2 regions of the Amycolatopsis pigmentata genome follow, and region 1 is predicted to be linked to the other one. Evidence: riboswitches for the same ligand, from Rfam matches in the RefSeq annotation. Region 1 holds a riboswitch; the other holds the start of a gene.
What was found. A riboswitch is a leader RNA that binds a small molecule or an ion and turns the genes downstream of it on or off. The one in region 1 is predicted to bind cobalamin.
Positions count from the first base shown of each region.

Region 2: linked by a shared signal. The riboswitch ahead of ACFSXZ_RS28250 (CbtB domain-containing protein) and the one ahead of ACFSXZ_RS24675 (putative cobaltochelatase) in region 1 are both predicted to bind cobalamin.

Region 1 covers NZ_JBHUKR010000011.1:542,223-546,506, forward strand. Annotated here, with positions in the region: gene cobM (precorrin-4 C(11)-methyltransferase) at 1-82, opposite strand, end outside; gene cbiE (precorrin-6y C5,15-methyltransferase (decarboxylating) subunit CbiE) at 79-1,272, opposite strand; adenosylcobalamin (AdoCbl) riboswitch at 1,301-1,390, shown strand; gene ACFSXZ_RS24675 (putative cobaltochelatase) at 1,507-3,459, shown strand; gene cobO (cob(I)yrinic acid a,c-diamide adenosyltransferase) at 3,531-4,133, shown strand; gene ACFSXZ_RS24685 (cobyrinate a,c-diamide synthase) at 4,166-4,284, shown strand, end outside.
Region 2 covers NZ_JBHUKR010000017.1:167,274-171,557, reverse strand. Annotated here, with positions in the region: gene ACFSXZ_RS28260 ((2Fe-2S)-binding protein) at 1-612, opposite strand, end outside; gene ACFSXZ_RS28255 (CbtA family protein) at 609-1,448, opposite strand; gene ACFSXZ_RS28250 (CbtB domain-containing protein) at 1,460-1,669, opposite strand; adenosylcobalamin (AdoCbl) riboswitch at 1,718-1,806, opposite strand; gene ACFSXZ_RS28245 (hypothetical protein) at 1,860-3,365, opposite strand; gene ACFSXZ_RS28240 (ATP-grasp domain-containing protein) at 3,917-4,284, shown strand, end outside.

The DNA.
Region 1 (4,284 bases):
GGCAGCGCGCGAGCAGGTCGCGACCGCGCACGGTGATCAGGTCGGCCGCGCCGGGACCGGCGCCGATGAAGTACACGGTCATGGTCTTCCCCGCGCTTCGGTGGGTTTGGCGGCGCTCCACTGGGTCACGGTCCGGCCGGGCGTCCAGCCGGTGAACCCGCCGAGTGGCGCGGCGTGGTCGATCGCCACCCGGATGAGTTCGCCGCCGTGGGCGGCGTAGGCGCGGGCAAGCGTTTGCTCGGACTCAAGGGTCACCGCGTGCGCCACCAGCCGCCCGCCCGGCAGTAACGCGGACCAGCACGTTTCCACCGACGCCAGGCCACCGCCGACGAACACCGCGTGCGGAGCGGGAAGCCCGGCCAGCGCCTCCGGCGCGGTGCCGGTGACCACGCGAAGTTCCGGCACGCCAAGGGTTTCCGCGTTGCGGGTGATGCGCGCCGCGCGGGCAGGGTCGCGTTCGACCGCGATCGCCCGGTTGGCCGGGTGCGCGCGGGACCATTCGATCGCGACGCTGCCGGCGCCCGCGCCGACGTCCCACAGCAGTTCGCCGGGGACCGGCGTGAGCCGGGCGAGCGCGGCCGCGCGGAGGTCGCGCCGGGTGAGCTGGCCGTCGTGCTCGAAAGCGTCGTCGGGCAGGCCGAGCAGGGGCAACGCGGGACCGCCCGCGCACTCGATGGCGAGAACGTGCAGACCTCCGGCGGTGTGGCTCCAGGTGCGTGCCACGCCGTCGGCGCGCCGCTCGGCGGGTCCGCCGAGTTGTTCCAGCACGGTCATGGCGCTTTCGCCGAAACCGCGAGCCACCAGGAGCGCGGCGATCTCGTCCGGCGCGGCACCCAGAACCAGGATCCGGCGCCCCGGCGCGAGTGCCCGGCTCACCCGGTGCGGACTGCGCCCGACCACGCTGACAACCTCGGTCTCCTCGGCCGCCCAGCCGAGCCGTGCCCGGGCGAGTGCGACCGACGACACACCGGGCACCACGCGCACGTCCGGAAATCGTTTCACCAGCGTGGTACCGATGCCCGAGAGCATCGGATCGCCGCTGGCCAGCACACCGATGCGTTTTCCCTCGTGCGCGGCGAAAATTTCGTCCAGCGCGGGCAGCAGAGGGCTGGGCCACGGCACTTTTCCGGTCTCGGGCACGACGTTTCCGGGTACCAGGCCGAGCTGCCGGGGAGCCCCGAAGAGCACGTCGCACGCGGCGATCTCGGCCCTGGCCGCTTCGGCAAGGCCTGCCCACCCGTCGGCGCCGACACCCACAACGACGATCGTCACGAGGGAAACGGTATGCGATGATGCCGGTAACGGCCGCTGCAGGAACCCGGTGTGAATCCGGGGCGGTCCCGCCACTGTGACCGGTCACTGACCGGGAGCCAGAGCTTCGGCGGCCGTTGCGTGCCGTTCGCGGTGCGTGGCCGGTTCCCGGTGGGCGCGGAGACCCACCTCCGAGCAGAAGGAGAGCCCCATGCGGACACGGTTCCTCGCGGGACACCCGGGTCCGGGCCTCTAGTGCCCCCGTACCCGTTCAGCGCGGTCGTCGGGATGGACGAACTGCGGCTCGCACTGGTGTTGTCGGCGATTTCCCCGTCGATCGGCGGAGTGCTGGTGCGCGGCGAAAAGGGGACCGCGAAGTCGACCATGGTGCGCGCGCTGGCGAGCCTTCTGCCCGAGGTCGAAGTGGTGCGCGGCTGCCGGTTCTCCTGTGACCCGGCCGCGCCCGATCCCGGCTGCCCGGACGGACCGCATGACGGTGCCGGTCGCGAACGCCGTCCGGCGAGGCTCGTCGAACTGCCGGTCGGTGCGGCGGAAGACCGCGTGGTGGGGTCGATCGACCTGGAGCGCGCGCTGACCGAAGGGGTCACCGACTACCAGCCCGGGCTTTTGGCCGCCGCTCATCGCGGGTTGCTTTACGTGGACGAGGTCAACCTCCTGCACGACCATCTGGTCGACACCTTGCTCGACGCGGCGGCGATGGGCCGCTCGACGGTCGAACGCGAGGGTGTCTCGGTGTCCCACGCCGCGCGGTTCGTGTTGATCGGCACCATGAACCCGGAAGAGGGCGAGTTGCGGCCGCAGCTGCTCGACCGGTTCGGGCTCACCGTCGAGGTGGCGGCCAGCCGGGAGCCGGACCAGCGTGCCGAGGTCGTCCGCCGGCGTCTGGCCTATGACGCCGATCCGGATGCCTTTGCCGCCCGCCACGCCGCGTCGGACGCGAAGTTCGCCGCCGAAATCCGGGCAGCGCGAGGACTTTTGCCGTCGGTGACCCTCGCCGACGACGCGCTGGTCCGCATCGCCGAGGTCTGCGCGTCCTTCGAGGTGGACGGAATGCGCGCGGACATCGTCACCGCGCGCGCGGCCGTCGCGCACGCGGCGTGGTGCGGCCGGGACAGCGTGTCCACAGAGGACATTCGCGTGGCGGCGCGGCTGGCGTTGCCGCACCGCCGCAGGCGCGATCCGTTCGACGCGCCGGGTCTCGACCGGCAACGGCTGGAGGACGCCCTTCGTGACACTGAACCGCCGGAGGGACCCGACGATCCCGACGGCCCGGACGACCCCGGCGGGCCGGACGACGGTGGCCCCGGCTCGTCTCCGGCGGATGGTGGCGACGAGCCGCCGGAGCAGGGTGACGGACCAGGACGTCGGCAGGACATCCAGAAGGCCGGAAAACCTTACCGGGCCAGGGTTTTTACGGTGCACGGCGTAGGCGAGGGCGAACGCGGAAGGCGGTCTCGTGCCGAAAACGAGGCCGGGCGCACCATCGGCGTGAAGCCCGCCGGTGTGCGCGATGGCAGCCCGCATCTCGTCGCGACGATGAAGGCGGCGGCGCCCCATCAGCGGTCGCGTGGACGGCGCGGAGCCGGGCTCGTGCTGCGGCCAGGCGATGTGCGGTTCGCCCGGCGTGAAGGCAAAGAAGGCAACCTCGTCCTGTTCTGTGTGGACGCTTCGGGTTCGATGGGCGCGCGGGCACGGATGCGTGAGGTGAAGGCGGCGGTGGTGTCCCTGCTACTCGACGCTTACCAGCGGAGAGACAAGGTCGGCCTGGTGACGTTCCGCGCTGCCGGGGCTCAGTTGGCCTTGCCGCCCACGGTCAGCGTCGAAGCGGCCGCGGCCCGGCTTGACGCGCTCCCGACCGGCGGGCGGACGCCGCTCGCGGAGGGCTTGGTCGAAGCGGCGCGGGTGCTGCGCGTGGAGGCGGTGCGAGACCCGCGACGCCGGCCGTTGCTGGTCGTGGTGACCGACGGCCGGGCGACCAGTGGCGCCGACGCGGTCCGCCGTTCCCATGCCGCGGCGGATCTTCTCGCGGACACCGGGGTCGCGTCCGTGGTCATGGACTGCGAGAGCGGACGGATGCGGCTCGGTCTGGCCGGAGAACTGGCCGCGCGACTGGGCGCCGAGCACGTGCCGCTGGACCAGGTCTCGCTGGTGGACGCGGTGAAGGAACGGACCAGGAGGGCTGCCTGAATGAAAATCGCGAAGCCTGCTCGGGCGGCCCGACCGGGTGCGGGTGTCCCGCAAGACACAGGGGCTGCCTGATGCCGCGAGGGAGGCCGGAGGTGGTGCCGGACGACGGGCTGACCACACGCCAGCGTCGTGACCGGCCGGTGTTCGCCGTGCACACCGGGGACATGAAGGGGAAGTCGACGGCCGCGTTCGGGATGGCCCTGCGGGCGTGGAACCAGGGCTGGTCGATCGGGGTGTTCCAGTTCGTCAAGTCGGCGAAGTGGCGTGTCGGGGAAGAGACGGCCTTGCGCGCGCTCGGCGCGCTCGAAGAGGGCGGCACGGTCGAGTGGCACAAGATGGGCGAAGGCTGGAGCTGGACGCGGAAGCAGGGTGCCGAATCCGATCACGCGGCGAGTGCTCGTGAGGGCTGGGCCGAGATCAAACGGCGCCTGGCGGAGCAGCGGCACGACTTCTATGTCCTCGATGAGTTCACCTATCCGTTGCGGTGGGGTTGGATCGATGTCGCCGATGTGGTCCAGTCCATTCGGGACCGGCCGGGCCGTCAGCACGTGGTGGTCACCGGACGGAACGCACCGGCCGAACTGGTCGAGGTCGCCGACCTGGTGGTCGAGATGACCAAGATCCGGCACCCGATGGACAGCGGGCAGAAGGGCCAGCGAGGCATCGAGTGGTAGATCGCGCGCCTTCAAAATATGCAGTAGCGCGGGTGGTGATCGCGGCGCCGGGGTCGGGGCACGGCAAGACGACGGTCGCCACCGGGCTGATGGCGGCGTTGCGGGCGCGCGGGGTGCGGGTTTCGGGGCACAAGGTGGGGCCGGATTTCAT
Region 2 (4,284 bases), on a different contig from region 1:
GGTGCCGGCCAGGGGCGCTCGGTGTCGCAGCGACGCGGTCAGCGCTCGCGTGCGATCTGTCCACTCTGGACGCTCGCGGTCGAGCACGGTCGCGGCACCGTGGAGTGCGGAAGCGACGTTGCCCCACAGGATTTGTCGCGAAACCGACAGTCGCGCGAAGGCTTCACCCAGTGCCCGAATGGGGCCGTCGAAGACGTTTTCGGCCAGCCGCGCCGCCAGTTTTTCGATGTCGGACACGCTTCGGGCGAATTGAGGCGAGTGGATCGACACCGGTATCGGCCCGCCGGACACCGGCTGCCACCACGTTTCCCCTGGCGCCAGATCGAGCACGAGCCCGCTCTCCGCGGCGACGGCCAGCGCGGGCGAGATCAACCGTGCGGTCACGCCGAGATGTGCCACCGACGCGGCGACGCGCGTTTCGATGGTTTCCTCGGGCAGTCCGCCGATAGCGGCGAGCCCGTGCCGAACCGTGCCGACCCGTTCCCGTAACACGTCCGGATCCGTGGCGAGGTCTTCGAAGGTCCGCCACGAAGGCGGAATCACGGCACCGGCCGGATGGTGCTCCACCGCGAAATACGGCCCGAGCGCCGCCAGACCCGGCACCGTGTTCACCCGGTTTCCGCCAACGTCCTGCCGCGCTGGAGCACTCGTTCGGCGAGCGGGCCGAACACCAGTCCGAGCGCGCCCCACAGAATCACCTGCGCACCGACCGAACAGAGGCGGAACTCGAAAAGCGTGTCGGCGGGAAATCCCGGATACACGATGTGCCCGGCCGGGTCGGTCAGCGGCTGCGGGGTCTCGGTGGCCTGCTGCCCGTACTCGGCGGCGTTCGCGGACAAGTGCCCCAGCGCGGGCAGGATCGCCATCAGGATCCCGCTGACGGTCACAAACGCCCCCCCGGCGAGAAGGCTCGCGTTCCAGTTGCCCAGTTTCGGCGCGAGGCGGCGCCCGAGCACCACCGCGGCGGCGAGGAAGATCACCGAGCCGACGACCATGATCAGGTAGAGACCACCGCGATCGCCGATGGTGTCCGGGTGGCCGATCGCGGGCGGGTTGGCCGGGTACTTCACGAAGGGCGTCAGGTAGATCGCGAGGAAACCGGCGCCCGCGACCAGCACCGCCAGGGTGCGCGGGCGCACCTTGCCGACCCGGCCCAGGCACACGGTGTACACCACGGCGAACAGGCCGCCCATGGCGATGCCGAAGGCGACCATGCCCAGCCCGATACCGAGGTTGGCCTGGATGGCGCGGCTGAACAGTTCGGCACCGGCGGGCTCGGGCGCGATGCCCGCGGCCTGGTCGAGAGCCTGCTGGGCGGCATCACGGCCGCTCTCGTAGTCGATCGCCGCTTGGATCGGCGGCTCGGCGAAGATCCGCGCGAACACGAACGCCAGCAGTCCCGCCAGCGCACCCGAGAGCACGCCCGACAGAACGAGTTTCTTCTCCATCTTCGATGGCGTCAGTGACAGGGGAAGCCGAGGAAGTGCCGCGCGTCGTGCACGAACTCGTGAACATGCGTGTCGTTGCCGAACACGGAGACGGCACCCTGGTCGATGCCGATGAAGTAGTACAACGCCAGCGCCAGGAACACGCTGCCGGCGAGCCAGAGGACCGCCTTGGAAACGGGCAGTACCACCGGTGTGGACGATTCGGCGGGGATGGCGGTCATCGTCAGCCTCCTTGAGGGATCACGCGTCCCTGATCGTGTGGAGCGGCGTGACGGTCTCTGGACCTGACTCACCCGCCATGGCGGGCTCACAGTGGCGCGACCGTGCCGGATTTTCACCGGCTTCCCGAAAACCGTCAGTGAAAAGCACAGTAAGCCCAGGCACTCGGCCTCGTCAATCACCAGGTCGACGTCAGTGCCCGCGATTCAGCCCCGGAACGCGTCGCGCGGCACTCGTTCTGTCCATTGTGGAGCTTCTCCTCGCGGCGACGGTGCCAGGATGTGATGTTCGTGACGTGACGCGCAAGGATGATTCTCCCGAGACCATCGTCTTGTACTGTCGGCGAACTCGCTCGCGCCGGGTGGCGACTCGTGGCCGCCACAGGTGGAGCGCGGCAGTGGTGGCGAAGGTGCCCGCGCCCAGGGCGGCGATGAGGATCGAGACGCCGTTCCAGGCGCTGGTGGCCCAGGTTGTCGCGCCGAGTTGAGCGCCGAGGCCGAGTTGACCGAGGACCTTGACGGTGTTGGCGGCCTCGTTGGCCTCGTCCCGGCTTCTGGCGTGGCGGGGGAAGCGTGCTTTGAACAGGCTGTCCACCAGCGGGAGCAGAATGGTCGAACCGATCTCGCCGAGGCCCGCGTTGATGACGATGCCGGCGGTGGGGTCGCCCAGCACATGCTGGGACACCGCCACGGACCCTCCACCGAGGGCCATGATCGCGCCGGTCAGCAGGGTCAGCGGCCGGGCGTGGCGGTCCAGGAAAACCTCGGCCCGGTGGTGGCGATGGGTCGCGCGGTCGCCGAAGAAGGCGATGGCCAGCAAGGCCGTGCTGCCGGAGAGGACCCCGAAGTTGAGCAGTCCGGGCAGCCAGTTCGGTGCGGTGCGCGGCAAGGCGCGCAGCCACAGTTCGTCGAAGGCCCCGAGCATGCCCGACGACATTCCGTAGGCGATGGCGACCGTGGCCACATACGGATGTCGTAGCGCCCGGAAGGAGCCCAGGACAATCCGTTTCACGCTGGTCGCCTCGTGGTGGCCGTCCTCGGACGGGGTGAGCACCGCCAACGCGAGCGCGGCCAGGCAGGCCACGCCGGCCGTGGCCAGTGCCGCGGCCCGCAGGCCGGTGGTGGACGCGGCGCGCCCGGCCGGTTCGGCCGCGCAGGCGGCCGGCACCAGGCCGCCCTGCGCCGTGAGGACCGCGGCGAGCCCGAGGGTCAGACCGACCATCACCGCCGCCCAGGTCGTCGACGGCCAGCGCACATCGGTGCGGATCCGGTGGCCGGCCTCGATCCACCGGTTCGCCTGCAGAACGACCTTGATCCACGGCGAGCCGGTCACGCCGAGCAACCACGCGCCGATCTGGTAGAGCGCCGGGCTTTCGGCCACCGAAAGTCCGGCGAACAGACCGTACCCGGCGCCGACGGTCAGGAGCGCGGTCACCGGCCGGGCCCGGCCGGGCATCCGGTCCCACTGCGGAACGATGGTGAAACTGCCGAACAGCGCGCCGTACAGGGCCAGGGTGAACAGCCGTCCCTCCGGGACGCCTGCCGCCGCGCGGGTCAGCACTCGCGACGTGTAGAGCGCGGACAATCCGACGCCGGCGGCCAGTGACGCCGTGGTCAGGTACATCACCCGATGGCCCGTCGACGTGCCGTTGCGCCAAACATCGTTGCGCCGCACGAGGGTGCGGGCCGACGCGATCACACGCGCGAGGTGCCGAGCGGAAACGGTGGCGGGGCACCGCGTCGGTGCGGAGGAGTCCGGAGAACGGGGTTTCTCCGGGCGATTGCCAGGGTTTTCCGCGGGGTTGTGATGATCGGGGGTATCACCATGACCGTATTTCTCCTCGGACCGGATATCCGCCACCGGTCCGGTGGCGGATATCCGCGCTGCCGCAAGGCAACGCGGGACGTGGTCGTGCTCCGGTCCGAGGAGCACACCTTCATCGGGTTACGAACGTCGACGGTAGCCGTGTCGACGTGCCAACGAATCGGCTGTTGGAGTTCGCCCCCTTACCCCTTCCGGGTACCGGCCGTCCTTACCCGCGAAGAACTTCTCGCGGAGACGCGTTGCCCAATCGTTGGAACAGGGCCATCGCCGCCCAGGGCGGCCAGTCCCGGGGCAGGTCAACGTCTTGCCGCTTGGTCCGGCTGCCGGAGCCGGGACTTGTCCGAACCAGGCCGACGGCGTCCGCATGGCCTACGGTGAGATCACCGTGCAGCGAAAAGTGACTGCGCCGGAACGGAGGACGGTCAATGCCACAGTCGGAAGCGGTCGGCAAGAATCCGGACAAAGGGTACCTAGCGCTGCTCGGCTGGAGTCTCAACGCGGTGGAGGCGCTGGACCGCTTCGACCGGCGGTATGTCGTCGTGGCGCCGGACTGGGCGGAGGAGTACTGCGCCGAACACGGGATCCCTTACGTGCGTTGGGATTTCGAGCGGCTCAACGACCGTTCGATGGAGATCGCCGAGATCCTGCACAAGGAAGGCGTCGACGTCGCGATCCCGCTGTTCGAGGAGACGGTCGAGTGGGCGGGGGCGATCAACTCCGTCCTGCAGCACAATCCCCGTCTGTTCGGTCAGGCCATGCTGTTGCGCGACAAGTCGCTCATGAAGCGGCGCGC